DNA from 3 places in the Priestia megaterium genome. Region 3 is predicted to be linked to each of the others. Evidence: riboswitches for the same ligand, from Rfam matches in the RefSeq annotation. Region 3 holds a riboswitch; each other region holds the start of a gene.
The links. A riboswitch is a leader RNA that binds a small molecule or an ion and turns the genes downstream of it on or off. The one in region 3 is predicted to bind S-adenosylmethionine.
Positions count from the first base shown of each region.

Region 1: linked by a shared signal. The riboswitch ahead of mtnK (S-methyl-5-thioribose kinase) and the one ahead of CEQ83_RS07130 (trans-sulfuration enzyme family protein) in region 3 are both predicted to bind S-adenosylmethionine.
Region 2: linked by a shared signal. The riboswitch ahead of CEQ83_RS24310 (methionine ABC transporter ATP-binding protein) and the one ahead of CEQ83_RS07130 (trans-sulfuration enzyme family protein) in region 3 are both predicted to bind S-adenosylmethionine.

Region 1 covers NZ_CP023317.1:1,252,959-1,261,056, reverse strand. The annotation lists gene CEQ83_RS06315 (pyridoxal phosphate-dependent aminotransferase) at 71-1,243, opposite strand; gene CEQ83_RS06310 (carbon-nitrogen family hydrolase) at 1,356-2,138, shown strand; SAM riboswitch class I at 2,230-2,381, shown strand; gene mtnK (S-methyl-5-thioribose kinase) at 2,517-3,689, shown strand; gene mtnA (S-methyl-5-thioribose-1-phosphate isomerase) at 3,725-4,783, shown strand; gene CEQ83_RS06295 (hypothetical protein) at 4,908-5,147, shown strand; gene CEQ83_RS26955 (hypothetical protein) at 5,222-5,386, shown strand; gene CEQ83_RS06290 (methylated-DNA--[protein]-cysteine S-methyltransferase) at 5,387-5,890, opposite strand; gene CEQ83_RS06285 (PAS domain S-box protein) at 5,910-8,066, opposite strand.
Region 2 covers NZ_CP023317.1:4,728,716-4,736,813, reverse strand. The annotation lists gene CEQ83_RS24340 (acyl-CoA dehydrogenase family protein) at 1-1,596, shown strand, start outside; gene CEQ83_RS24335 (arsenate reductase family protein) at 1,712-2,068, shown strand; gene gcvH (glycine cleavage system protein GcvH) at 2,204-2,587, shown strand; gene CEQ83_RS24325 (YusG family protein) at 2,667-2,912, shown strand; gene CEQ83_RS24320 (toprim domain-containing protein) at 3,094-3,444, shown strand; gene CEQ83_RS24315 (thioredoxin family protein) at 3,459-3,758, shown strand; SAM riboswitch class I at 3,939-4,046, shown strand; gene CEQ83_RS24310 (methionine ABC transporter ATP-binding protein) at 4,178-5,203, shown strand; gene CEQ83_RS24305 (methionine ABC transporter permease) at 5,196-5,864, shown strand; gene CEQ83_RS24300 (MetQ/NlpA family ABC transporter substrate-binding protein) at 5,882-6,718, shown strand; gene CEQ83_RS24295 (carboxymuconolactone decarboxylase family protein) at 6,840-7,205, shown strand; gene sufC (Fe-S cluster assembly ATPase SufC) at 7,444-8,098, shown strand, end outside.
Region 3 covers NZ_CP023317.1:1,415,996-1,424,093, forward strand. The annotation lists gene CEQ83_RS07105 (YppG family protein) at 1-148, shown strand, start outside; gene CEQ83_RS26970 (hypothetical protein) at 180-326, opposite strand; gene CEQ83_RS07110 (CotG/ExsB N-terminal domain-containing protein) at 472-804, opposite strand; gene CEQ83_RS07115 (CotH kinase family protein) at 976-2,061, shown strand; gene CEQ83_RS07120 (hypothetical protein) at 2,193-3,272, shown strand; gene CEQ83_RS07125 (hypothetical protein) at 3,342-4,004, shown strand; SAM riboswitch class I at 4,171-4,288, shown strand; gene CEQ83_RS07130 (trans-sulfuration enzyme family protein) at 4,360-5,505, shown strand; gene CEQ83_RS07135 (trans-sulfuration enzyme family protein) at 5,489-6,670, shown strand; gene CEQ83_RS07140 (hypothetical protein) at 6,705-6,971, opposite strand; gene CEQ83_RS07145 (SIMPL domain-containing protein) at 7,034-7,693, opposite strand; gene putP (sodium/proline symporter PutP) at 7,794-8,098, opposite strand, start outside.

The DNA.
Region 1 (8,098 bases), 160 kb from region 3:
ATTTATCGGTTATTAATCTCGTTAACTTCTTACATATTAAGCCAACTCAAAAAGGATTGTCAATGCGTTTTTAAAATAAATTTAATTTTTTTATTCGAGATACAGCTTCTCTCATGCGCTCTTCATCCGTCAGCAGTCCTACGCGCACATAGCCTTCACCATATGTTCCGAAGCCTACTCCAGGTGCCACTACAACGTGGGCTTTTTCAAGAAGTAAATCTGAAAATTGTTCAGAAGTATATCCTTTAGGAACTTTTAGCCATGCAAAAAAGGAACCCGCTGGAGATGTAACGTCCCAACCAATTTCTTGAAGCCCTTGAATAAAGGTATTGCGTCTAGATTCATAGCGCTTAACTAAATCATTCACACATTGTTGAGATTCTAACAGAGCTGCCGCTGCTGCCTCTTGAACCGCCCCAAAGAGGCTGACATACATATGATCTTGAAGAAGATTAATAGCTTCTACTACACTTTCATTTCCTACAGCAAATCCAACTCGCCATCCCGCCATGTTATACGTTTTAGAAAGAGTATAAATTTCAATTCCCGTCTCTTTTGCACCAGGAGTCTGTAAAAAGCTGATTGGCTTTTTACCATCAAATCCAATGGCTCCGTAGGCAAAGTCGTGTACCACACAAATATCGTGCTTGGCAGCAAACGCCACGGTGTCTTCAAAAAATTCTGCCGTTGCCACTGCACCGGTAGGATTATTCGGATAGTTTAAAAACATGAGCTTTGCCTGTTCTTTAGCACGTTCACCTATCTTTTCGTATACGGGCAGAAAATGATTTTCAGCCGTGAGCGGCATCACTTCCATCTTTGCTTTTGCAAGCTCTACTCCAGACCAGTAATCAGGATATCCAGGATCCGGAACCAGCACCGTATCTCCAGGGTTTAATAAGCACTGCGGGATTTCAACAAGTCCACCCTTCCCGCCAAACAAAATAGCTACTTCTTTTTCAGGATCCACATCAACGCCATATTCTCGTTTATAAAAAGTCGCAACGGCCTCTTTCAAAAACTGGTGCCCCCGAAATGGAGAATATTTATGATGCATAGGATTAGCACTTGCTTTTTGCAGTGTTTCTACAATATGTGAAGGAGTAGGCTGATCAGGATTGCCCTGCCCTAAGTTAATAACGTCGTGCCCTTGGGCCATTACTTTTCCTACCTTGCCTACAAGTGATGCAAAAAATTGTTTTGGTAAACTTTTTAATAGTTCCGATTGCTCAAATTGTTTCATCATCGCACACCTTCTCAAAAAATTCTTGAAATTCTAGTCACAAATAATATATTGTAATACTCAACTTGTAAAGTCATTTTTTTCAACTACTACAAAAAGGACGGATGATAAAGTGAGTGTAAAAATCACGTGTTTGCAGCTTGATATTGCGTTTGGAAACCCAACTAAAAACCGAAAATATATTCAACAAAAAATGACGGAAGCTCTGAAAGAAAACCCTGACATCCTTGTGCTTCCTGAGCTATGGGATACAGCTTATGATTTGACGCGGCTAGACGAAATTGCCGATGATGAAGGACAGCAGGCCAAGCAATTAATCTCTCAATTTGCTAAAACGAACGAAGTAAATATTGTGGCAGGTTCGATCGCGAAAAAAACAGAGCAAGGCGTCACAAATACGATGTATATTTTTGACCGAAAAGGTCGTGAAGTGTCACAATACAGTAAGCTGCACTTATTTAAATTAATGGATGAGCACCTCTATCTAGAAGCAGGAACAGCAAAAAATCTTTTTACACTTGAACAGTCTTTATGCGCAGGAGTTATTTGTTACGATATTCGTTTTCCAGAATGGATTCGCGTGCATACTAGCAGCGGAGCAGAAGTCTTATTTGTTGTTGCTCAGTGGCCGGCTCCAAGACTTGCCCATTGGAAAGCACTGCTCATTAGCCGCGCAATCGAAAATCAATGCTATGTAATCGCGTGTAATCGTGTAGGCCAAGATCCTAATAACACATTTGCCGGACATTCCTTAGTCATAGATCCGTGGGGAGAAATAATCGCTGAAGCTGGCGATAGCGAAGAACTTTTAAGTGCCGACGTTAACCTGGAACTTGTAAAAGAAATTCGTAAACAAATTCCTGTCTTTACAGATCGCCGCACAGAATTTTATTAATTATGTATTGACAGCCGTTTTTTTGCATGATACGATTTTCACCAGATAACATAAAATTTTCAAACAAATCAAAATTGAATAAGTAATCGTACTCTTATCAAGAGTTGGCTGAGGGATTTGGCCCTGTGAAGCCCAGCAACCGACCGTCATTCCATCCTAAGGTGGATCACACCCGTAAAACATGTTTTTACAAAGGCACGGTGCTAATTCCAACAGAAAGTAATTCTTTCTGGCAGATAAGAGGTTTGAACACTACAATCAAGCCTCTTTCCAACGAAAGAGGCTTTTATATTTTCTAAAATTATAAAAGCCTCCATACATTCTTAAACCTATTAACTTAGTAAACAAATCAGTTTAATAAACTATGGAGGGATTCTAATGTCAACAACAAAAACAGAGAAGTATCAGCCTTTAACAGAAATTTCAGCAATCAAACTTGTGAAAAAGCTAGGTCTCTTTGATGCCACAGAAGCACTGACTGCCCGTGAAATCGGTGATGGCAACTTAAATCTCGTCTTTCACATCATAAATGATCAAACGAATAAATCCATTATCGTCAAACAAGCACTTCCCTATGCAAAAGTTGTAGGCGAAAGCTGGCCTCTATCCTTGAACCGTGCCACGATTGAAAGCAATGCGCTCAAGCAATTCGGTGCATTTACCCCTGAACTCGTACCAGCTGTGTATTACCACGATGAAACGCTTGCTGTTACGGTCATGGAAGATCTGTCTCATTTAACGATTTCCCGCGCCGGACTTATTCAAGGAGAAAGTTATCCCCTGCTTTCACAGCATATCGGTTCTTTTCTAGGACATATTGCGTTCAAAACGTCGGATTTTGCCTTAAAGCCTCAGGATAAAAAAGAAGAAGTCGTCAAGTACAGCAATCCGGACTTATGCAATATTACGGAAGATTTAGTTTTTACAGATCCTTTTTTTGATATCGATACAAATGAATTTGAAGAAGCGCTGCGTCCTGATGTAGAAGAATTGTGGAACGATGGAGATGTAAAGTTACAAGCAGCAAAATTAAAATATAAATTTTTAACAAATGCCCAAACGCTAATTCACGGTGATTTACATACAGGAAGCATATTTGCTAGCAGTCAAGAAACGAAAGTGATTGATCCAGAGTTTGCTTTTTACGGTCCGTTTGGATTCGATTTAGGCCAATTTGTTGCAAATTTATTTTTAAATGCTCTTTCTCGAAAAACAGATCGCGAACCGTTATTTGCACACATTACGAACACATGGAACGTATTTAAAGATACCTTTACTGCGCTTTGGCATTCTGAAAACACTGAACCTTTCGCTAAAGATGAGCGCTTGTTACATGAAATTTTAACGCAAACGTGGCAAGATGCTGTTGGATATGCAGGGTGTGAAATCATTCGACGTACGATTGGCTTAGCTCACGTGGCGGACTTAGACGAAATTTCTTCAGAGGAAAGAAAAATTAACGCTAAACGTACTGCGTTAAAAATTGGACGCTATTTACTTCTGCACCAACAAGACGTTTCACCAAATGAATTTGAACATTTACTTCGATAACGAATAATGTACACAATGAAAGGATCGGTATCAGCATGACAAATACACTATCACTTCCGCGCTCAGTGGAATGGAATGAATCATATATTACTTTATTAGATCAGCAGCAGCTTCCTGGCAAAGTTGAATATATTAAGCTGCAAACCATTAAAGACGTATGGGATGCTATCACTACCTTGAAAGTACGCGGAGCCCCTGCAATTGGCATTACGGCGGCTTTTGGTCTTGCTCTTTCTGCGCTTAGCTATGACACGGATTCAGTCAAGGAATTTAACAAAAAGCTAGCTCTAGATCAACAGTATTTAGCTAGTTCACGCCCGACTGCCGTCAATTTATTTTGGGCATTGGACCGCGTAGCGAAAAGCGCTGAATCCGCTTCGTCCGTTAATGAAGCTAAAACAAAAGTTGTTCATGAAGCGATTCAAATTCAAGTAGAAGATGAAGAAACGTGCTACCGAATTGGAGATCATGCCCTTTCTTTATTTAAAAAGAAAGATAAAATCATGACAATATGTAATGCTGGTTCAATTGCTACAGCTTATTATGGAACAGCATTAGCACCTTTTCACTTGTCTAAGCAGCGCGATATTCCGCTTGAAGTATTTGCTTGTGAAACAAGACCCGTTCTTCAAGGTTCTCGCTTAACAGCATGGGAACTTCAGCAGTCGGGAGTAGACGTTACGCTGATTACGGATAATATGGCTGCTCATACCATTAAAACAAAAGGAATTAATGGGATCATTGTAGGTGCTGACCGCATTGCATCAAATGGCGATACGGCTAACAAAATTGGAACGTATGGACTTGCTCTTTTAGCGAAAGCATTCGGTATTCCATTTTACGTAGCAGCGCCGCAGTCCACATTTGATTTATCTATTCAAGACGGAAGCAGCATCCCTATTGAAGAACGTTCACCTAAAGAAGTAACGCACATTGGAGATACGCAAATTGCTCCAGACGGAATCTCTGTGTACAATCCAGCTTTTGATGTGACGCCAAGCGAACTGATTACGGCCATTATTACAGAGCATGGAGTTATCCATTCCCCGTCTTTTGAATCCATTCAAAAAGTTTTGCTGCAATCTGCTCAATAACAAGAGGCTGGGACAAAAGTATTTTAGCCCCACTGCAAAACGAACCACTAATCAACATGTTGATTAGTGGTTCGTTTTTTTGTGATGGTAAATATCGTTTTATCTGTTTCGTTCCCTCTAGCAGTTGATTGGAGGGCAAGGTGAAGACTCCTGCGGGAAAAACGGAAGGGGTGAGACCCCGCAGGAGCGCAAGCGACGAGGAGGCTCAGCGGCCGCCCGCGGAAAGCGAAGTCTTGCACGGAAATCAACTGCGGTGTCACAAGCGGTTCAGTTCATCTATACGAGTTGTTCATCTTTAGATGACATTGATTTTGTTATGTCTCAACCTTTTTTATTAAACAGCGCTTTTTGGCTGCATTTGTAACACAATTGTAACAGTACTCTCTGCTTTTTCTACATATATTATAGGGGATTCTTTTTGAATAAGGAGGAGTAAAAATGAGTGCAGAGCAAAAAACGGATAAAAACAAAGCGTTGAATCGCAAGCAGCAATATCAGCTATTCGATTTATCCAAAGATGAAGAACTAAATTCCCTCCCTTCTCCTCAGCAAATTGACGGTGTTTTTGTGCAGGGAGAAGGCTGGAAATTAGACGGTGAATAGTTATTTTAACTCCAGAGCGCCTTTTGCTACATTTCTTTCAAGCATTAATAGTTTTTCTTTTATATGAGTTTGGGAACCTGCATAACCTGTTAAAGCTCCATTTTTACCAATAACACGGTGACAAGGTAAAATAATAGGCAGTGGATTTCGACGATTCGCTTGTCCCACAGCCCTTACGGCTTTAGAGCGATTAACAGACTCCGCTACATCACTATAAGACCACGTTTGTCCATAAGGTATACCTTTAAGCGTTAACCACACTTCTTTTTGAAAGTCTGTTCCTTTTATATCCAAAGGCACATCAAATGTTAGCGTGCGCCCTTCAGCATAATCCTGAAGCTGCCGCTTCGCTTCTTTCACAAGGTGATAATTCTCGTCATGGACAAGTTTTTTAAGCTGCTCGTTGTGATCATCGCTATCAAACCAAATATGTTGAACCCCTTTTTCCGAGGCTACAATATAAATTTTCAAATCAGAAAATAAGTTCATTTCTCCATAGTACATACTCGCTTATCCTTTCTAATTAGGCTGGAAGAATAACACGAAAAGCCGTTCCTTCTCTTATTTTGCTTTCCACTTCAATTCGCCCTTTATGTTCTTCGATAATTTTATATGAGACCATCAAACCAAGCCCCGTTCCTTTTTCTTTTGTCGTATAAAATGGTTCTCCTAAGCGCTTGATGCGCTCTTCGGGCATTCCGTCTCCTTGATCTCGAATGGAGACCGTCACGTAGTGCGGCTCTGTAGAATAGACCTCAACAAAAATTCTTCCCCCGTTTGACGTAACTTCAATTGCGTTTTTAATTACATTTATTAGTACTTGTTTAATTTGGTTCGGCTCGCAGTATACCATTGGCAGCTGAGGGGACACACTTAGTTCAAACTGAATATTTTCTAAAAGCGCTTGAGCATTTAATAAATCAATCGTTTCTTTAACAACCGCAGCTAGATTTTTCTTTTCGAACTTTACGGCCTGTGGCTTAGCGAGTACTAGAAACTCTGTAATAATGGTTTCGATTCTTTTTAATTCGGATTTAATAATATCAAAATAAAGAGAGTGATCTTCTTGAATGCTGCTTTCTAGCAGCTGAACAAACCCTTTTAAAGCCGTCATCGGGTTGCGGATTTCATGCGCAATCCCAGCTGCTAACTGTCCGACTACTTGAAGCGTATCCGATTTCCGAATCTGCTCCTGCATTTGATTTCGTTCCGTTACGTCTCTTAAAAGCGTCATATATAGACCTGGCAAGATATCTTTTTTCGTAGAGAATTCGATGTTTTTAACTTTTTCGTTCCCCGTAACGTACGTAATCTCTCCTTCAGCTTCCCCTTTTTGCTCAATTGTTTCTTTATGCTCAATGACCGCATCTAAATTCGCTGAAGAAATAAAATCCTCCATGGAATGCGCACAAATCTCCTCTTTGCTGAGTTCGAGAATATCACAAAGAGAAGAATTCACATCAATAATATTTCGCTTGCCGTCCCATAAAACTAACCCATCGATCGAACCATTAAAAATCTGTCTGAATTTCTCTTCGTTATTCCGAAGCTCTTGTTCGATTTTTGTACGTTCACTAATGTTTCGAAAAATGGTTAAATGGTCTCCTTCTATAATGCCTTTTTTCCCTGTGAATTCCAACTGTTTGATTTCTCCATTTGGCATGTAAAAAGGAAGCTGATTGCGAATTTCTCCCTCTTTTTGAAATGTTTGCAGCATTTTTAATGCACTAAAGCTTTGCTTATCGATAAACGTATACAAATTACTTCCAATCAATTTGTTCAACGGCAGCTCGAATGTACGGGACGAAGCAAGATTAGCGTTTAAGATTTCCCCATCGTCTTTCCAAATCAAAATGGCTTCAATCGCATTTTCAAAAATAGCCCTGAAATTTTTTTCGCTTCTCAACAGCTGCTGCTCCATCAGCCGTTTTTCCGTCACGTCTCTCATAATGGACATATAGTATTGACTGTATATATTAGCCGTTGTGGTAAATTCAAAAAAAGTAACGTCTCCATTTTCGAGCTTAATCGGCAGCTCGCCGCTTGTCTTTCCTTCTTGATGCAGAGTTCTCCATAATTTTTTCACTTTATAATGATAAGTAGGTTCTACAAGCTCCTCTAACGTTTTGGTTAAAAGCTGTGCTCTTGTATAATTTAATCGCTCGCAAAATGAAGGGTTCGCGTCGATAAGCTGACCAGTTCGATCAAAAATAACAATTCCATCTACCGCTTCATTAAATACATCCATAAACATATGATGACTAATAAACCGTTCGTTTTCCATCACCTTGTGCTGTGTAATATCTCGAAATGTACACACAATAATGCCCGACATGTGACTATGTTTGTGTGAAGTAAATTCAACATGTTTCATCATGCCGCTTTGAAGCGTCATCGCGCCTTCATATTTGAAATAGCTTTCTTCTAAAAGCGCTGGATAGTACGCTTCAATCATGTCATACGGAAAATACATGAGAAAATCTTTCATTTGATACGTTAATAGCTCATCCTTTGTTTTTTCAAACAGCCCGCAGGCTGATTCATTGGCATTTATAACTTGAAAATACTCATCAAATACGACAATGGCATCTAATACGTCATTAAAAATAGCTCGTAGCTGCTCTAATTCACCTTGCTGCTTTTGCGCAGCTTCAGATGTTAATTCTCTGTGTGGTGACATGCTCATTGCTCCTTTCTTTTGCACTTCCCATT
Region 2 (8,098 bases), 1.7 Mb from region 3:
TCTGTAAAGCTATTAAAACAAGCTGGTGAATTAGGCTTGCTTGGTGCAGATGTACCGGAAGAATACGGTGGGCTTGGTTTAGATAAGATTACCTCGGCTTTAATTGCTGAAAAAATGTCTCGAGCAGGCGGATTTTCCATCACTCATGGTGCTCATGTAGGAATTGGGTCATTGCCAATCGTCTTATTTGGAACAGAAGAGCAAAAACAAGCATATTTACCTGCTTTAGCGGTAGGGGAAAAAATAGCGGCTTATGCGCTGACTGAACCGGGTTCTGGTTCGGATGCTCTCGGTGCTCGAACAACAGCTCGCCTTAACGCAGAAGGTACACACTATGTGTTAAATGGAGAAAAGCAGTGGATTACGAATGCTGGATTTGCTGATGTATTCGTGGTGTACGCAAAAATTGACGGCGATAAATTTTCTGCTTTTATCGTTGAGCGCGAATTTCCAGGCGTTTCGGTTGGCCCGGAAGAGAAGAAAATGGGAATCAAAAGCTCATCAACCAGAACGTTGATTCTTGAAGATGCGCTTGTTCCAAAAGAAAACGTGCTAGGTGAAATTGGAAAAGGCCATGTGATTGCCTTTAACATTTTAAATATTGGGCGCTATAAGCTTGGAGTTGGAGCAGTTGGAGCAGGGAAACGTGCGTTAGAAATTACGTCTCAATACGTTAACCAGCGTCAGCAGTTTAAAACGCCAATTGCTAAATTCTCATTAACACAAGAAAAGTTAGCCACAATGGCTTCTAAATTGTATGCAACTGAAAGCTCCGTATATCGTACGGTAGGACTTTTTGAAGACCATATGGGCCAGCTTTCAGAAGAACAGCAAAAAGACGGAAAACAAATTGCTGCTTCCATTGCTGAATATGCTATCGAATGTTCATTAAATAAAGTGTTTGCCACGGAAGCTCTTGACTACATTGTAGATGAAGGCGTGCAGCTTCATGGAGGCTACGGTTTTATGAGCGAGTATGAAATTGAGCGTCTGTATCGCGATTCTCGCATTAATCGTATTTTTGAGGGAACAAATGAGATTAACCGTCTTTTAGTACCAGGCACATATTTACGCAAAGCGTTAAAAGGAGAGCTTCCACTGCTTCAAAAAGCACAAACGCTTCAAGAAGAATTGATGATGCTTATGCCGCAGGAAGTAGGAAATGAGCCGTTAGATCAAGAAAAAATGCTTGTGCAAAACGGGAAGAAAATTGCGCTCTTGCTTTTGGGATTAGCTGCACAAAAGTATGGCAAAGAATTAGAAAAAGAACAAGAAATTCTCGTTAATATTTCTGATATGATTAGTAACGTATATGCAATGGAATCTACTGTTTTACGTACTGAAAAAGCCATTTCCAAAACAGGAGTAGATCAAAACAGCTTAAAATTAAAATACACGCAAGTATTCTGCCAAGAAGCATTTAATCGAATCGAAGCAGATGCAAAAGAAACGTTAATTGGCGTTGAACAAGGTGATACGCTTAGAGTCATGCTTTCGTCTCTTCGCAAATTAACTCGCTATACACCAATCAATGTAATTAGCGTAAAGCGCGAGGTTGCAAAAACGCTTCTAGAAGTAGAGAAGTTCACAGTTTAAGGAAAAAGGAGCTCGTTTTGCGAGCTCCTTTTTGTTTAAGAAGCCTCTATCTAGGTAAATGATAAAGGATGTGTTAAAATACGAAAAAAGCTTAAAATAAAGGGTGGTTGACGAAATGTCATTATTTTTTTATTCATATCCAAAGTGCGGTACGTGCCGAAAAGCAAAGAAGTGGCTCGATGATAACGGAGTAGCATATGAAGAAATTCATATTGTAGAAAATCCGCCAACAAAAGAGCAGCTGCAAGCTTACTATCAGAACAGCGGCCTAGAATTAAAAAAATTCTTTAATACAAGCGGTAAAAAATATCGCGAGTTAGGTCTTAAAGATAAAGTAAGCAGTGCGAGTGAAGACGAACTTCTGTCTATTCTTGCGTCAGATGGCATGTTAATTAAGCGTCCGCTGCTAACAGATGGACAAAAAGTAACGCTTGGTTTCAAAGAAGAGCAGTTTGAGGACGTGTGGAAGTAAGTTTTCAAATAGAAAATTTTTACCTTTTACGTTACACTGTTAATAGGAAGTTATTTTAGGTTGTAGAAAGTGTTCTCCACGTTGAAGGCGCTTTTTATATAAACAAATTACGATACATATTTTGGAGGGATTAAGATGAGTACACCAAAAGATTTGCGTTATTCTGAAGAGCATGAATGGGTAAAAACAGAAGGAGACGTTGTCCGCGTAGGTATTACACATTTCGCTCAAGCTGAGCTTGGAGACATCGTATTCGTTGAACTGCCAGAAGTAGGAGCAACAGTAGAAGCTGACGAGCCGTTTGGTAGCGTTGAATCAGTAAAAACAGTTTCTGAGCTTTACGCACCAATTAGCGGTGAAGTTGTAGCAGTAAACGACAACTTAGGCGATAGTCCTGAACTTGTTAATGAATCTCCATACGAAGAAGCATGGATGATTACAATCAAACCATCTGATGCTTCTCAAGTAGACAAGCTGATGACAGCAGAGCAATACGAAGAAATGACAAACGAAGGATAATATTCCTCCATAAATTGTCTTTATGAAAAGTTTTTGACTGGACACTCTATTAGTAAACAAGCTAAAGGAGTGTCTTTTTATGTTTGAAAAACAAAAAATGGACGTTACAGATCGCGTTACAGCTAAATTTCATGACGGCGGTATGAAATTATACGTTGATAAGCAGCCAATTGGTGAAGTTAGCTACGGAACAAGCGGCAATGAATACCGCTTTGAAGAAGGATATTCGCAAGAAAATAATAAGTTCTATCAATACGCGGACGTACAAAAACAAGGTGAAACGCAAAAATATACAGACTGCGATGAAGAAGCAGGATGGTGCTAAACAGTGGCAACTGCCGCTGTTTTTCTTGTTTTATAGAGATAATATGGCCTAAACTGCCTTTTAAAAGAGTTCTTTCTTGCAAATTTCTTTTAAAAAACAGGTGAACTGTGATACATTAACGAATATTGTATAGCATAAAGAAATGATGTTACTATACAACTGACGATTATGGGTGATGAAAATGGGGCTAATTGAAATTGAAAAAGTAATTATTGTCGAAGGAAAGTCAGATAAAAAGCGTATTCAAGATATCATTCGAGAACCAATTGAAATTATTTGTACAAACGGTACGATTAGTTTATCAAAGCTGGATGAAATTATTGACTGTACGTTTAACAAAGAGGTATACATACTCGTTGACTCTGATGATTCAGGGAATAAGCTGAGAAAACAATTTAAACGAGAGCTTCCGGAAGCAGAGCATCTATATATTGATAAAATGTACCGAGAAGTTGCTGCCGCCCCTAGACATCACATAGCAACAGTATTGCTGAGTGCCAATATCGATGTTAATGCAGAATTTTTAACATAAAAGGAATGAGCAACATGCAAGAATGGAGCGAAAAACAGCTGGATGATCAGTTAAAAGAAGGAGAAAGAGCCTTTATCTTTTTCCATACGCCTTTTTGCGGGACATGTCAGCTGGCAAAAAAAATGTTAACCGTGGCAGAAGCGATGCTGCCGGATGTAACCATCGGAATGAGCAATTTAAATTATATGCCTTCAAAAGCAGAATTATTTTCTATTGAAAGCGTACCTTGTTTGATTGAAGTGGAAAATGGTGAAATGGTAAAAAAACTCTACGCGTTTCATTCCATCGAGCACGTACTCGAGGAGCTTCGATAATCAAACGTTTGTTTAAAATGAAGAAATGGAAAGAGAGCGAACCGTTGGGGCTGTTGAAATCTTGGGATATTATCCCAAGAACAAAATCTGTTGACAGCCTATCTGACACATGCTAAAATCACACTCATGAATGTTCATAAATGAATGAATATTTCCCAAAAACAAAATAATTGTTGCGAACTCTTATCAAGAGAGGTGGAGGGACTGAGCCCTGTGAAACCCGGCAACCGTCAGACTAACTGAAATGGTGCCAATTCCTGCAAAGCTATGCGCTTTGAAAGATGAGAGAAAGGATTAAATATCGAGCCTTTCTGTCATGCGCAGAGAGGCTTTTTTAATGGGGAAAATTGTTTTACGGCTTTTTCATCCTATAGGGCAACCTAACATAATTAAGTTTTTATTAAAGAAGGTGAAGAAATATGATTACATTAACAGACGTTACAAAAATTTATCAGGCCAAAAGCGGTCAAGTAACAGCTGTTGATAATGTGAATCTAACCGTTAACCAAGGTGAAATTTACGGAATTATTGGTTATAGCGGAGCGGGGAAAAGTTCTTTGATTCGCTTGCTAAACGGATTAGAAACACCAACGACAGGAACGGTCGAAGTAGCAGGTAATGATATTGGAAAAATTAAAGGCGGAAAACTCAGAAAAGCTAGACAAGAAATTAGTATGGTATTTCAGCACTTTAATATCTTGTGGTCGCGTACGGTACGAGAAAATATTGCCTTTCCGTTAGAAATAGCAGGGATTTCAAAAGAAAAAAGAATGAAACGAGTAGACGAACTTATTAAGCTAGTCGGGCTTGAAGGGCGTGAAGATGCTTATCCATCACAGCTTAGCGGCGGACAAAAGCAGCGTGTTGGGATTGCTCGAGCGCTAGCGAACAATCCAAAAGTATTGCTTTGTGATGAAGCAACATCAGCGCTTGATCCTCAAACCACAGATTCTATTTTAGATCTGTTAGTAGATATTAATGAGAAGCTAGGGTTAACCATTGTATTGATTACTCATGAAATGCACGTCATTCGTAAAATTTGTCATCGAGTAGCCGTTATGGAAAATGGGGCAGTAGTAGAAGAAGGACAAGTGCTAGAAGTATTCAGAAAACCTAAGCAGCCGATTACAAAACGATTCGTTCAACAGATTTCTGAACCAGAGGAAACGTTTGAAACGATTGAACAAGTAAAAGAGCTGTATCCAAGCGGGCAAATTATTCAGCTGACGTTTGTTGGCGGAAAAGCAGAGCAACCGCTCATTACAACGATTTTAAAACAGTTTGATGTAACGATTAATATTTTGCAAGGAAAGATTTCTCATACACAAACAGGTTCATACGGGACGTTGTTCGTTCATTTAGACGGAGAATTAACAGAAGTTAAAAAAGTCATTGCATACATTCATGAGCAGCAGGTAGAAGTGGAGGTAATGACAAATGCTTGAGAAACTATTTCCAAACGTTATTTTAGATGATTTTATTCAAGCGACAAATGAAACACTATATATGACGGCTATTTCAGTTGTAGCCACATTTGTTCTAGGTATTTTATTGGGCTTGCTTTTATTTTTAACGTCCAAAGGACAGCTTTGGCAAAACAAACCTTTATATGCCATTGTGTCGGCGGTTGTAAATATCTTTCGTTCCATTCCATTCATTATTTTAATTGTTTTACTGATTCCATTTACCAAAGCATTGGTAGGAAGTATTTTAGGCGCTAATGCAGCGTTACCGGCTTTAATTGTTGGAGCAGCACCATTTTATGCGCGTCTTGTAGAAATTGGTCTGCGTGAAATTGATAAAGGTGTTATTGAAGCTGCTAAATCAATGGGAGCCACAACAAGCACTATTATCTTTAAAGTGCTGTTACCTGAATCGCTGCCAGCTTTGATTTCCGGTTTGACAGTAACAACCATTGCGTTAGTCGGCTATACGGCAATGGCGGGTGTGATTGGAGCTGGAGGTCTTGGAAACCTTGCATATTTAGAAGGATTCCAGCGCAGCCATAATGACGTAACGCTAGCCGCTACGATCTTAATTTTGATTATTGTATTTATTATCCAACTTATTGGAGATGCGATTACTGCAAAAATTGATAAAAGATAAAGGGAGGATTATTTATTATGAAAAAATGGCTTTCAGCTTTAGCATTAACATCTGCGCTAGTAGTAGGATTAGCGGCGTGTGGATCTAACAATGGATCAAAAGATGAAAAAAAAATTGTCGTGGGTGCATCTAATACGCCTCATGCTGAAATTTTAGAACAAGCAAAACCTATTTTGGAAAAACAAGGAATTGATTTAGAGATTAAAAAATTCCAAGATTACATCTTACCGAACACAGCTCTTGCAAACAATGAAATTGATGCAAACTACTTCCAGCACGTTCCTTATATGAATTCAGTGCTAAAAGATCATAAAGGTGAAAAAGGGTATGATTTCGTAAGTGCCGGTGCCATTCACATTGAACCAATTGGTATCTACTCTAAAAAATACAAAAGCTTAAAAGATCTTCCGAAAAACGGCACAGTTATTATGCGTGATGCAGTAGCAGAGCAAGGACGTATTTTATCGATTTTTGAAAAAGCTGGCGTGATCAAATTAAAACCAGGCGTAAAGAAAACAGACGCACAAATTAAAGATATTGTAGAAAACCCTAAGAATTTAAAATTTAAAGCCGATGTTGAAGGCGGATTGTTACCTCAAATGTACAAAAACAATGAAGGTGACGCTGTTGTTATCAATGCTAACTATGCTATCGATGCTGGTTTAGATCCAGTAAAAGATCCAATCGCAGTGGAAAGCAAAGAAAATAACCCATATGCAAACATCATTACGGTTCACAAAGGTGACGAAAATAAAGATACAGTGAAAGCTTTAGTAAAAGTTCTTCACTCTAAAGAAATTCAAGACTACATTAAAGAAAAATACAAAGGCGGAGTATTGCCGGTAAATAAATAATAGAAGAAAAGCGCTTGCCCACTCTGGGCAAGTGCTTTTTTGTATGCATCAAAACGAATAACTCTTATTTTTCTCACGCATACTAACCGTGAAAACTTTACTGATGATGGGAGCTGACGTTATGCAGCAAGAAGCACGTCATTCAACTGAGCAAGCACTTCATGATTATAAAATGGGTGTTGGGAAATTTAGCGAAAAATTGCCGGAAGTAACAAAAACGTTTAATGCGTTTACTGAAGCATGTTTTGGAGAAGGTTCTCTTTCTAAAAAAGAAAAGCAGTTAATCGCGCTAGGAATCAGCGTAGTAGCTCAAGACGAGTACTGTATGATTTATCATACAAAAGGCTGCATTGATCAAGGTGCAACTGAGCAAGAAATTTTAGAAGCATGCGGAGTATCAGCGGCATTTGGCGGAGGCGCAGCGATGAGTCAGTCCGTTACGCTTGTCCAAGAGTGTGTTTCAGAACTGACTAGCCACACGCACTAAGTAAATAAAGCGGGTAAAAAGCTTGTCTTAGAAGGCTCTATCGAGTCTTTTAAGGCAACTTTTTTATGAGTGGATTTAGTCTTAAAAAACGTACATAATGGTTTAAAACCTTTTGGGTCAAAAGGTTGCTATAAGTTTTCATTTGTTATAAGATTGTAATGAGAATAAAATGAGAATAATTAAAAAGATATAGGTATATCGTTTTTTACTATATACGTCTATAACTGGAGGTTTTAATATGGCAGGGTCAACTTTAACAATTAAAGATCTTCATGTTGCAATTGAAGGTAAAGAAATTTTAAAAGGTGTTAATTTAGAAGTTAAGGGCGGCGAAATCCATGCAATCATGGGACCAAACGGTACTGGTAAATCAACATTATCTTCAGCAATCATGGGACATCCTAAATACGAGGTTACACAAGGAAGCATCACGCTAGACGGCGAAGATGTACTTGAGATGGAAGTAGATGAGCGCGCTCGTGCAGGTCTATTCCTAGCGATGCAATATCCAAGTGAAATCAGCGGGGTAACAAACGCAGACTTCCTACGTTCAGCAATTAATGCTCGTCGTGAAGAAGGCGAAGAAATTTCACTAATGAAATTCATCCGTCAATTAGACAAAAACATGGATTTCTTAGAAATGGATCAAGACATGGCTCAGCGTTACCTAAACGAAGGTTTCTCTGGCGGTGAGAAGAAGCGTAACGAAATTCTTCAATTAATGATGCTTCAACCAGGAATTGCAATTTTAGATGAAATCGACTCTGGTTTAGATATCGATGCGTTAAAAGTTGTATCAAAAGGTATTAATGAACTGCGCGGCAGCGAGTTTGGTTGCTTAATGATCACTCACTACCAACGTTTATTAAACTACATTACACCAGATAAAGTTC
Region 3 (8,098 bases):
TCAATTTCAGTCATTAATGTCTCAGTTTAAATCGAGTGATGGCAATTACGATATGAACAAAATGATGAATACTGCGGGACAGATGATGGGAGCCATGAACCAATTAACATCCTTAGTAAAAGGGTTTTCCGGGATTTTCAAAGTATAAGGACTAGAAGTTATTTTCTAGTCCCAGCTTATTATTTTTTCTGTTGATTTTTCAAATAGTTTTCTCCAAGAAGTGCAAATACTTCATTGTAGGTTAGTCCAGACTGCGCATTTAAACGTTTGATCTCTTCGACATCTGTTGTTGATGAAGTTGAAATTTGATGTTTGTTTTTTTTCATAAAACCTCTCCTTTTCTATGTAAAATGAATAACGCTCCATCTTAGTATATTTCCAAATGTGCACCTTCTATAAGTGGAAAAAAACGCCGAAGACATTCGTAGTTCTTCGGCGTTTTTTTGCAATAAAGATGAGTGTTTAGAGAAATTAAGAGCGGCGAGTAGAACGGCGAGAACGGCGAGTAGAACGACGAGAGCGGCGAGTAGAACGGCGAGAACGGCGAGTAGAACGACGAGAGCGGCGAGTAGAACGACGAGAGCGGCGAGTAGAACGGCGAGAACGGCGAGTAGAACGACGAGAGCGGCGAGAAGAGCGACGCGTACCGCGGGTAGAACGGCGAGAGCGGCGGCCAGTGCTACGAGAAGAGCGACGTGGCTTTGTTAGTGGACCGGCAGTTGGCTCTTGAAACATAAAAGATTTCAGTTCTGTACATTCTAGGGCTTCAGCAGCCTCTTTAATTTTTTCAGGTGTAATATGCAATACAAAAACCTCCTTGTCAATTGGACTAGGTCTTGCATTAATAGAATACGCGCTGATGCTTGTCCTTGATATGAGTCAAAAGTGGAGTTTGCGGAAATAGTTGATGCTGCGGGGTATCATGGAGAATTTACCCTTCATATACTTTAATAATTGAAGAAAGGTGGTCGAATCATGAAGCAAAAAGAAGTCCCTCAATACGCTCTGTTTGTGAATGTAAAAGATTTAAAGGAAATGCAAAGAGATATTTGGTCAGAAGAAGCGGTTCAGGCAACGATGAAGTTTAACAAAAAACGCTACGATATTGATTTGCTCCTAAGAGGCTCCCATATTCGGAAGATGAAGAAAAAGTCATATTATATTGAATTTTATTCTCCGAAAATATTTCAGCGCGCCAAAGAAATACACCTAAACGCTGAATACAAAGATCCATCGCTTATGCGTAACAAATTGTCCCTCGATTTTTTCTCTTCTTTAGATGTTTTATCTCCCCACTCTCAGTTTGTCACTCTTAAGATTAATGGGAAAAATGAAGGAATATATCTTCAGCTCGAATCGGTAGATGAACTATTTTTGAAAAAAAGAAATTTAGCGGATGGATCCATATTTTATGCAGTAGACGGAGATGCTAATTTTTCTTTGATGAGCGATTTGGATAAAAAGCCAAAAACAACTTTGTTATCTGGATATGAAGATAAAGCAGTGAGAGAAGGAGACGAGGAAAAATTAGAAAAGTTTATATTTAATCTTAATACATGGACAAATACGGAATTCGAACAGAATATTGAGAAGTACCTGAACGTCGACCGCTACTTATCTTGGTTAGTCGGTATTATTTGTATGCAGAATTACGACGGTTTTGTCCATAACTATGCGCTCTATCTAAATCATGAAAGCGGGCGCTTTGAACTGATTCCATGGGATTATGATGCAACTTGGGGAAGAGATGTAAATGGAAAAGTAATGGAAGGAGACTATGTCCGTGCACAAGGATTTAATACGCTTACAGCTCGCTTACTGGCGGTGAACAGCATTAAAAAGAGATATATTCAAAAAATGAACAATGTTCTAAATAATCAATTTACAATAGAATACATGAAACCAATCATTTATCAACTGCATGAGTATATTGCTCCATATGTATTAAAAGATCCTTACGTAAAAGATAACTTGGAGCAATTCCATAAGGAACCAGACCTTATGCTTTCTTTCGTAAAAGACCGAACAGCGTACATTAAAAGTCATCTTTTTGATTTTTGAATTTTACTAGACTGATAGGCAAAAGTGGAATTTAAGAATAATAGGCAAATGCAGGAAGACAATAGCTGTACATGATACGTATATATACATTATGAATGACCAATAAGGACAATTAATAAGGAGGAAAAATAATGAGTAACTATTACTACGACCAAAATCAAGACCAAACTCAAAATGCCAATCGTAGTCGCGCTCGTAAAGTTCAACAATCTGAAAGCACGGGCTACTCTGCCCACTTTAAACCATTAAAAGGGAGAGTAGTAACTGTCTATCGCGGGGGGCCTGAATCTAAAACGGGATATTTAATCGACGTTCAATCAGATTATTTAACACTTGCTCTTGAAACAAAACAAAATAACAATCAGCAAAATAATCAACCGGCGCAGCTTATTCCACAACAGCAATATACATTTATTTATTACCAGCTCGCTCATGTTAAAAGCATTACAGAGGATACAAAGTCTAATTCCGCGCAAACATTTTCTGGATTTAATAGTGAAGTAGAACTGCACAGAGCCAACACATTTGCAGGCACTTTATTATTGATGAAAGATAAACAAGTGCAAATAAATCAAGGAGGGCCAGAGAAAAAATTGGGTAAGATCCTTGATGTATTAGGCTCATTTGAATCTGCGTATGTCGTATTACTAACAGAAGATGACGGCGTCGTTTATATCAATGTAGAGCACATAAAGAGTGTAAGTGAAGTTGTAAGCAAAAATACGCCTGTTGTTCCGCAAAACCCATTATTAGTTGAAGAGACACCTGAGTATATTAAAGCGAAAAGTTTCAATGAACTGTTTGAAGAGTTTTCGCATAGATGGGTAGCTATTAACGGCGGAGGGCCAGAGGCTGTAGAAGGTGTGTTAGTTCAAAGTCGCAATGGAAACTTTACTCTTGTACAAAATAATCAAGTTCTACGTTTACAACCAAGACACGTAAAAACCATTGCCTTAGGATCAAAAGGATCTTTCAAGCAAAATGAAGAAAATTCTGAGCAAAATGGAGATACAAATGAAGAAGATTCTGTGCAAGAATCAACTACTGTAGATAGAACCGGAGGTCGCACGGATGGCCGTACTGGAGACCGTACCGGAAGACGTACAGGAGGTCGCACAGACGATCGCTCGGGAGGTCGCCGTACGGGTTCACGCTCTTCAACACCAGGTGAAAAAGTTATTAAAACGAAAAATTATCGTTGGAAAGCATGATGAACTGGAACATAAAAGGTGCTTATAAAGCACCTTTTCTATCATATAGGAAAAAGGAGGAGAATGAGTATGAGTATGAATCATTATATTGATAAAATTGTTGAAGTCGATATATCAGGTAAAACAACGTTTGTAGGAAAACTTGTTGATCTCGGGTTAGATGTAATGGTTTTATATAATGGACATGATTATTTGTATATTCCTCTTTTACACATACATCGCTTACGAGAGGTTTCAGAAGAAGATTATACACCTTTACGAACCATAGAAGAGAACTTAATAGAAGAAAGTCAGCGGATTTCTTATCGTAATATTTTACAGCAGGCAAAAGGGAAATTTATTGAAATTTATGTAACAGGAGGAAAATCATTGCATGGCTATATTACAAGCGTGCTGAATGATTATCTTGTGTTTTATTCTCCAGTGTATAAAAATGTCTTTGTTTCTCTACATCATTTGAAATGGCTTACCCCTTATAGTAATGAGTTAACCCCTTATTCTTTAAGTGACAAAGAGCTCCCAGTAAGGCCTGCCTCTGCACCTTTTGTCAGAAACTTTGAAGAGCAGCTTAAAAAATATGAAAATCAACTGGTCGTATTAGATTTAGGGGATCAATCAGAAAAAATTGGCGTACTTAAAGAAGTTTCTAATAATATTGTTGAACTAATTACGGCAAATGGAGAAAGTATGTATTGGAAGTTAGCTCACGTAAAATCTGTGCACTTGCCTTAGAAAAAGAGACCTCGGTGTCGTCTCTTTTTTTATGTACTTATCAGGACAAGTATATTGAATAAACAAATGAGATGATTTAAATTTTTTAGAAAATTATGTTGACAATAAAGAAAATCTTTATTAAAGTTAGTAACAACAAACGTTAACCACCAACAATTATATAGAACTCTTATCAAGAGTGGCGGAGGGACTGGCCCTGCGATGCCCGGCAACCATCAAATGAAACATTCATTTGAACGGTGCTAATTCCTGTGGAACATCAGTATTGTTCTAACAGATGAGAGAAATCGTGTATAAACGAACACTCTTCCATCTGTGAAGAGTGTTTTTTATTTTGAGTTAAGGAGAGAAATAGATGAAAATTGAAACTTTATTAGTTCGTTCAGGAGTAGGTCGTGACCCTTCAACAGGTTCTATTACAACACCCATTTACCAAGCATCAACATTTGCTCATCCTGCTTTAGGGCAAAGTACAGGATTTGACTATGCACGTACGGCAAATCCTACTCGTACGGCATTGGAAGAAGCAATTGCTGCTTTAGAAAAAGGCGAAGTAGGAGTAGCATTCGCTTCAGGAATGGCGGGTGTAATGTCAGTTTTAGCGCTATTTAAAAACGGAGATCATTTAATTGTATCAGAGGATTTATACGGAGGAACGTACCGAGTACTAAATGAAATCTTTTCAGAGCAAGGAATTACTGTTTCGTACGTCAACACAGCCCATCTCGAGCAAGTAAAAGATGCGCTTCGTCCCAACACGAAAGCTTTATTCATTGAAACACCTACAAATCCAATGATGCACGTGACTGATTTGCCAGAAGCAATTGCGTTAGCTAAACAGCATGATTTGCTTACTATCATTGACAATACATTCATGTCCCCTTACTATCAGCGTCCTTTAGAGCTTGGAGCAGATATTGTGATACATAGTGCAAGCAAATACATTGGGGGTCATAATGATGTAGTTGCTGGTCTTGTAGTCGCTCGATGTAGTAGCTTAGGAGAAAAAATTCGTTTTTATCAAAATGCAGCTGGGGCAATCTTAGGTCCACAAGATAGCTGGCTGTTATTGCGCGGTATTAAGACGCTAGCGCTTCGTATGGAAAAACATAACGAAAACGCACTGAAAATTGCAAATTGGCTTACTGCTCATGATCTCGTGGAAAAAGTGTATTACCCTGGTCTTGAAACACATCCGGGCTATGAAATCATGAAGAAACAAGCAACTGGATTTGGAGGCATGATTTCTTTTGCTGTCTCACACCCTGACATCGTGTCAGTACTTTTAGAAAATGTTAAAGTTATTACATTTGCAGAAAGCTTAGGAGGCGTGGAAAGTTTAATGACATTCCCAGCTCGTCAAACACACGCTGACATTCCGGAGGAAATTCGAAATCGTGTCGGAGTAACAAACTGTTTACTTCGATTATCAGTTGGAATTGAGCACGCAGATGATTTAATTAAAGATTTGAAGGAGGCATTTGATGCATACCAACAATAATAAACATAGATTTGGTACGAACTTAATTCATGCAAATACAGGAATTGACGGTCATTTTGGAGCGGTTAACGTACCTATTTATCAAGTATCTACATTTAACCAAGAAGATGAGACGAACAACGGCCGCTATGACTATTCTCGTTCAGGAAACCCAACGCGTGAGGCTTTAGAAAACACTATTGCTCAGCTAGAAAATGGATACGCTGGTTTTGCTTTTTCATCAGGTATGGCTGCTATTTCATCGGTGTTATCTATTTTTGAATCAGGGGATGAAATTTTAGTTTCACACGATACGTACGGCGGGACATATCGTGTATTAACACGATTATTTTCAAAGTTTGGTATCAAAACAACTTTTGTTGATACAACGAAGGTTGAGAAAGTAGAAGAAGCTATCACAAAAGATACGAAGGCTATCTATATCGAAAGCCCTTCAAATCCATTTTTACAGGTAACGGATATTAAAGCAGTAGCAAGTTTGGCGAAGGAGCACAATCTCCTTACAATTGTGGATAACACGTTTTTAACACCTTATCTACAGCAGCCGATTGACCTTGGTGTAAATATTGTCATTCATAGTGCTACAAAATATATCAGCGGCCACAGTGACGTCATTGGCGGTTTAGTTGTAGTAAGCGATGAAAAGCTAGCGGAAGAAGTAAAGTTTGTACAAAATGCTTTTGGTGCTATCTTGGGGCCACAGGATTGTTTTTTACTGCTTCGAGGCATTAAGACATTAAAAGTTCGTTTAGATCAGCAGTTAAAAACAGCGCTGCAGTTTGCAAAGTGGCTTGAAGAACAATCTCTAGTGAGCCGTGTATACTACCCAGGCTTAAAAAGTCATCCGGACCACAAACTCATTTCAGAACAAGCAAATGGATACGGAGCTATGATTTCTTTCCAAGTGCAGGATGAAAAAGTAGCACGACATATTTTACAAGGAGTCAAATTAGCTTCAATTGGCGTTAGTCTAGGTGCAGTTGAATCCATTCTCACGCATCCTGCAACAATGTCTCATGCAAGTATCCCAAAAGAAGTACGTGAAGAAAAAGGAATTACTGATTCACTTCTTCGCCTTTCAGTAGGGTTAGAGGAATTCGAGGATTTGAAGCAAGACTTTAACGCTGTTTTTCAAAGCTTAGAAGAAAAAGCGTTAATTAAATAAAAAAAGGACTTCCATTAAGGAAGTCCTTTTTTTGTTATATACAGCTATCTAAAAGGTTTGTGTATAGGGACGTAAGCGCAACTTTTTCATCAGAGGAAAGACTGCTGTTTAGAATTCTTTTTATGCCAAGATGATATTTTACATACGGTGTTTGCCGAACGCGTGGATGAGTCATTTCATCTTTTAAATCTTTCAGAATGGCTTCGTGAAGCTGATCTTCACTTGTCAGGGCTTGTTTAGAAGCGAAAGAACGGTTCAACCATAGGGTCTGATAAGCTGCTAGTAAATGTTCAGAAGTCATTGTGCAAAGAGCTCCTTTAGATTAGTTTCTTCATTATAATAATCTATAGTTTATCATAAGTATTAATACGTGTACGTAACTTTTACAGAAGCGGATACAGTCAAGGACTGAGCTTGGATAGGGGGAGAGGCTGCTAATAACTTAGGCGAGGAGCCAGATGACTGATAGACGGGGCCTTCTTCGATTAAAATGGGGATTTGGTTAATAGGGAGCTGCAGCGTGTTGGCAATGGTAAAGGCCTTTTCTTTAGCGTTAAGCAAAGCTTTACTTATCGCTTCTTGTTCATATTTATCATCATTTGTAACGTGAAATTGAAGATCTTGCGCTACGTTGGCTCCGCTTGAAAACGTAGCGTTATAAACATCGCCAGCTTGTTTTACATCTTGTACTCTTACTCTAAACAAATGCTGTACTTCGTATCCCGTAAGAGTCGATTTTCCATCGCTGTAATCATATTTAGGATTTATAGTGAATGAAGCTGTTTCAATTTGCTGGTCGTTGATTCCAAGTTTTTTCATCTCTTGCAGCAGAGTATTTGAAACAGCTGAATTTTCTTTTAAGGCTTCTTGAACGTCTCGGTTTTCCGTGCGCGTTCCAATCGTCATGGAAATTTCATTTGGAATGGCTGAAGCAGTTCCTTCACCAGTTACTTTAATTTCTCTATTTTGTGTATCTACGCGCAGTGGCTGTGTAGGTTCGTAAGGGAAATAAGAATGTTGCATGTAAAAACCCTCCTTAATCCGTCTTTAGTACATATATATGACTGCAGGGCTTGCATTAAAAGCAAAAAGTACACAAGTCGTAACTTGTGTACTTTTTTTACTATTTTGTATGCTGTTCTAATACGCTTTCCATGTTTCTAAATTGATCTTCTACAGCTTCTGAAGGCTTTTTTGTTAACAGACTTACTACAATAACAGCCAGCAAGCTTAAGAAAAATCCAGGAATCATTTCGTAAAGGGCATCTTTCAATGGAGTATTTACCCAAATTAATACTGTAGCTGCACCTACAATCATTCCTGCAAGGGCTCCCCATCTAGTCATACGCTTCCAGTAAAGACTTAGTAAAATGGCCGGGCCAAATGCAGAACCAAATCCAGCCCATGCGTATCCGACAAGTCCTAAAA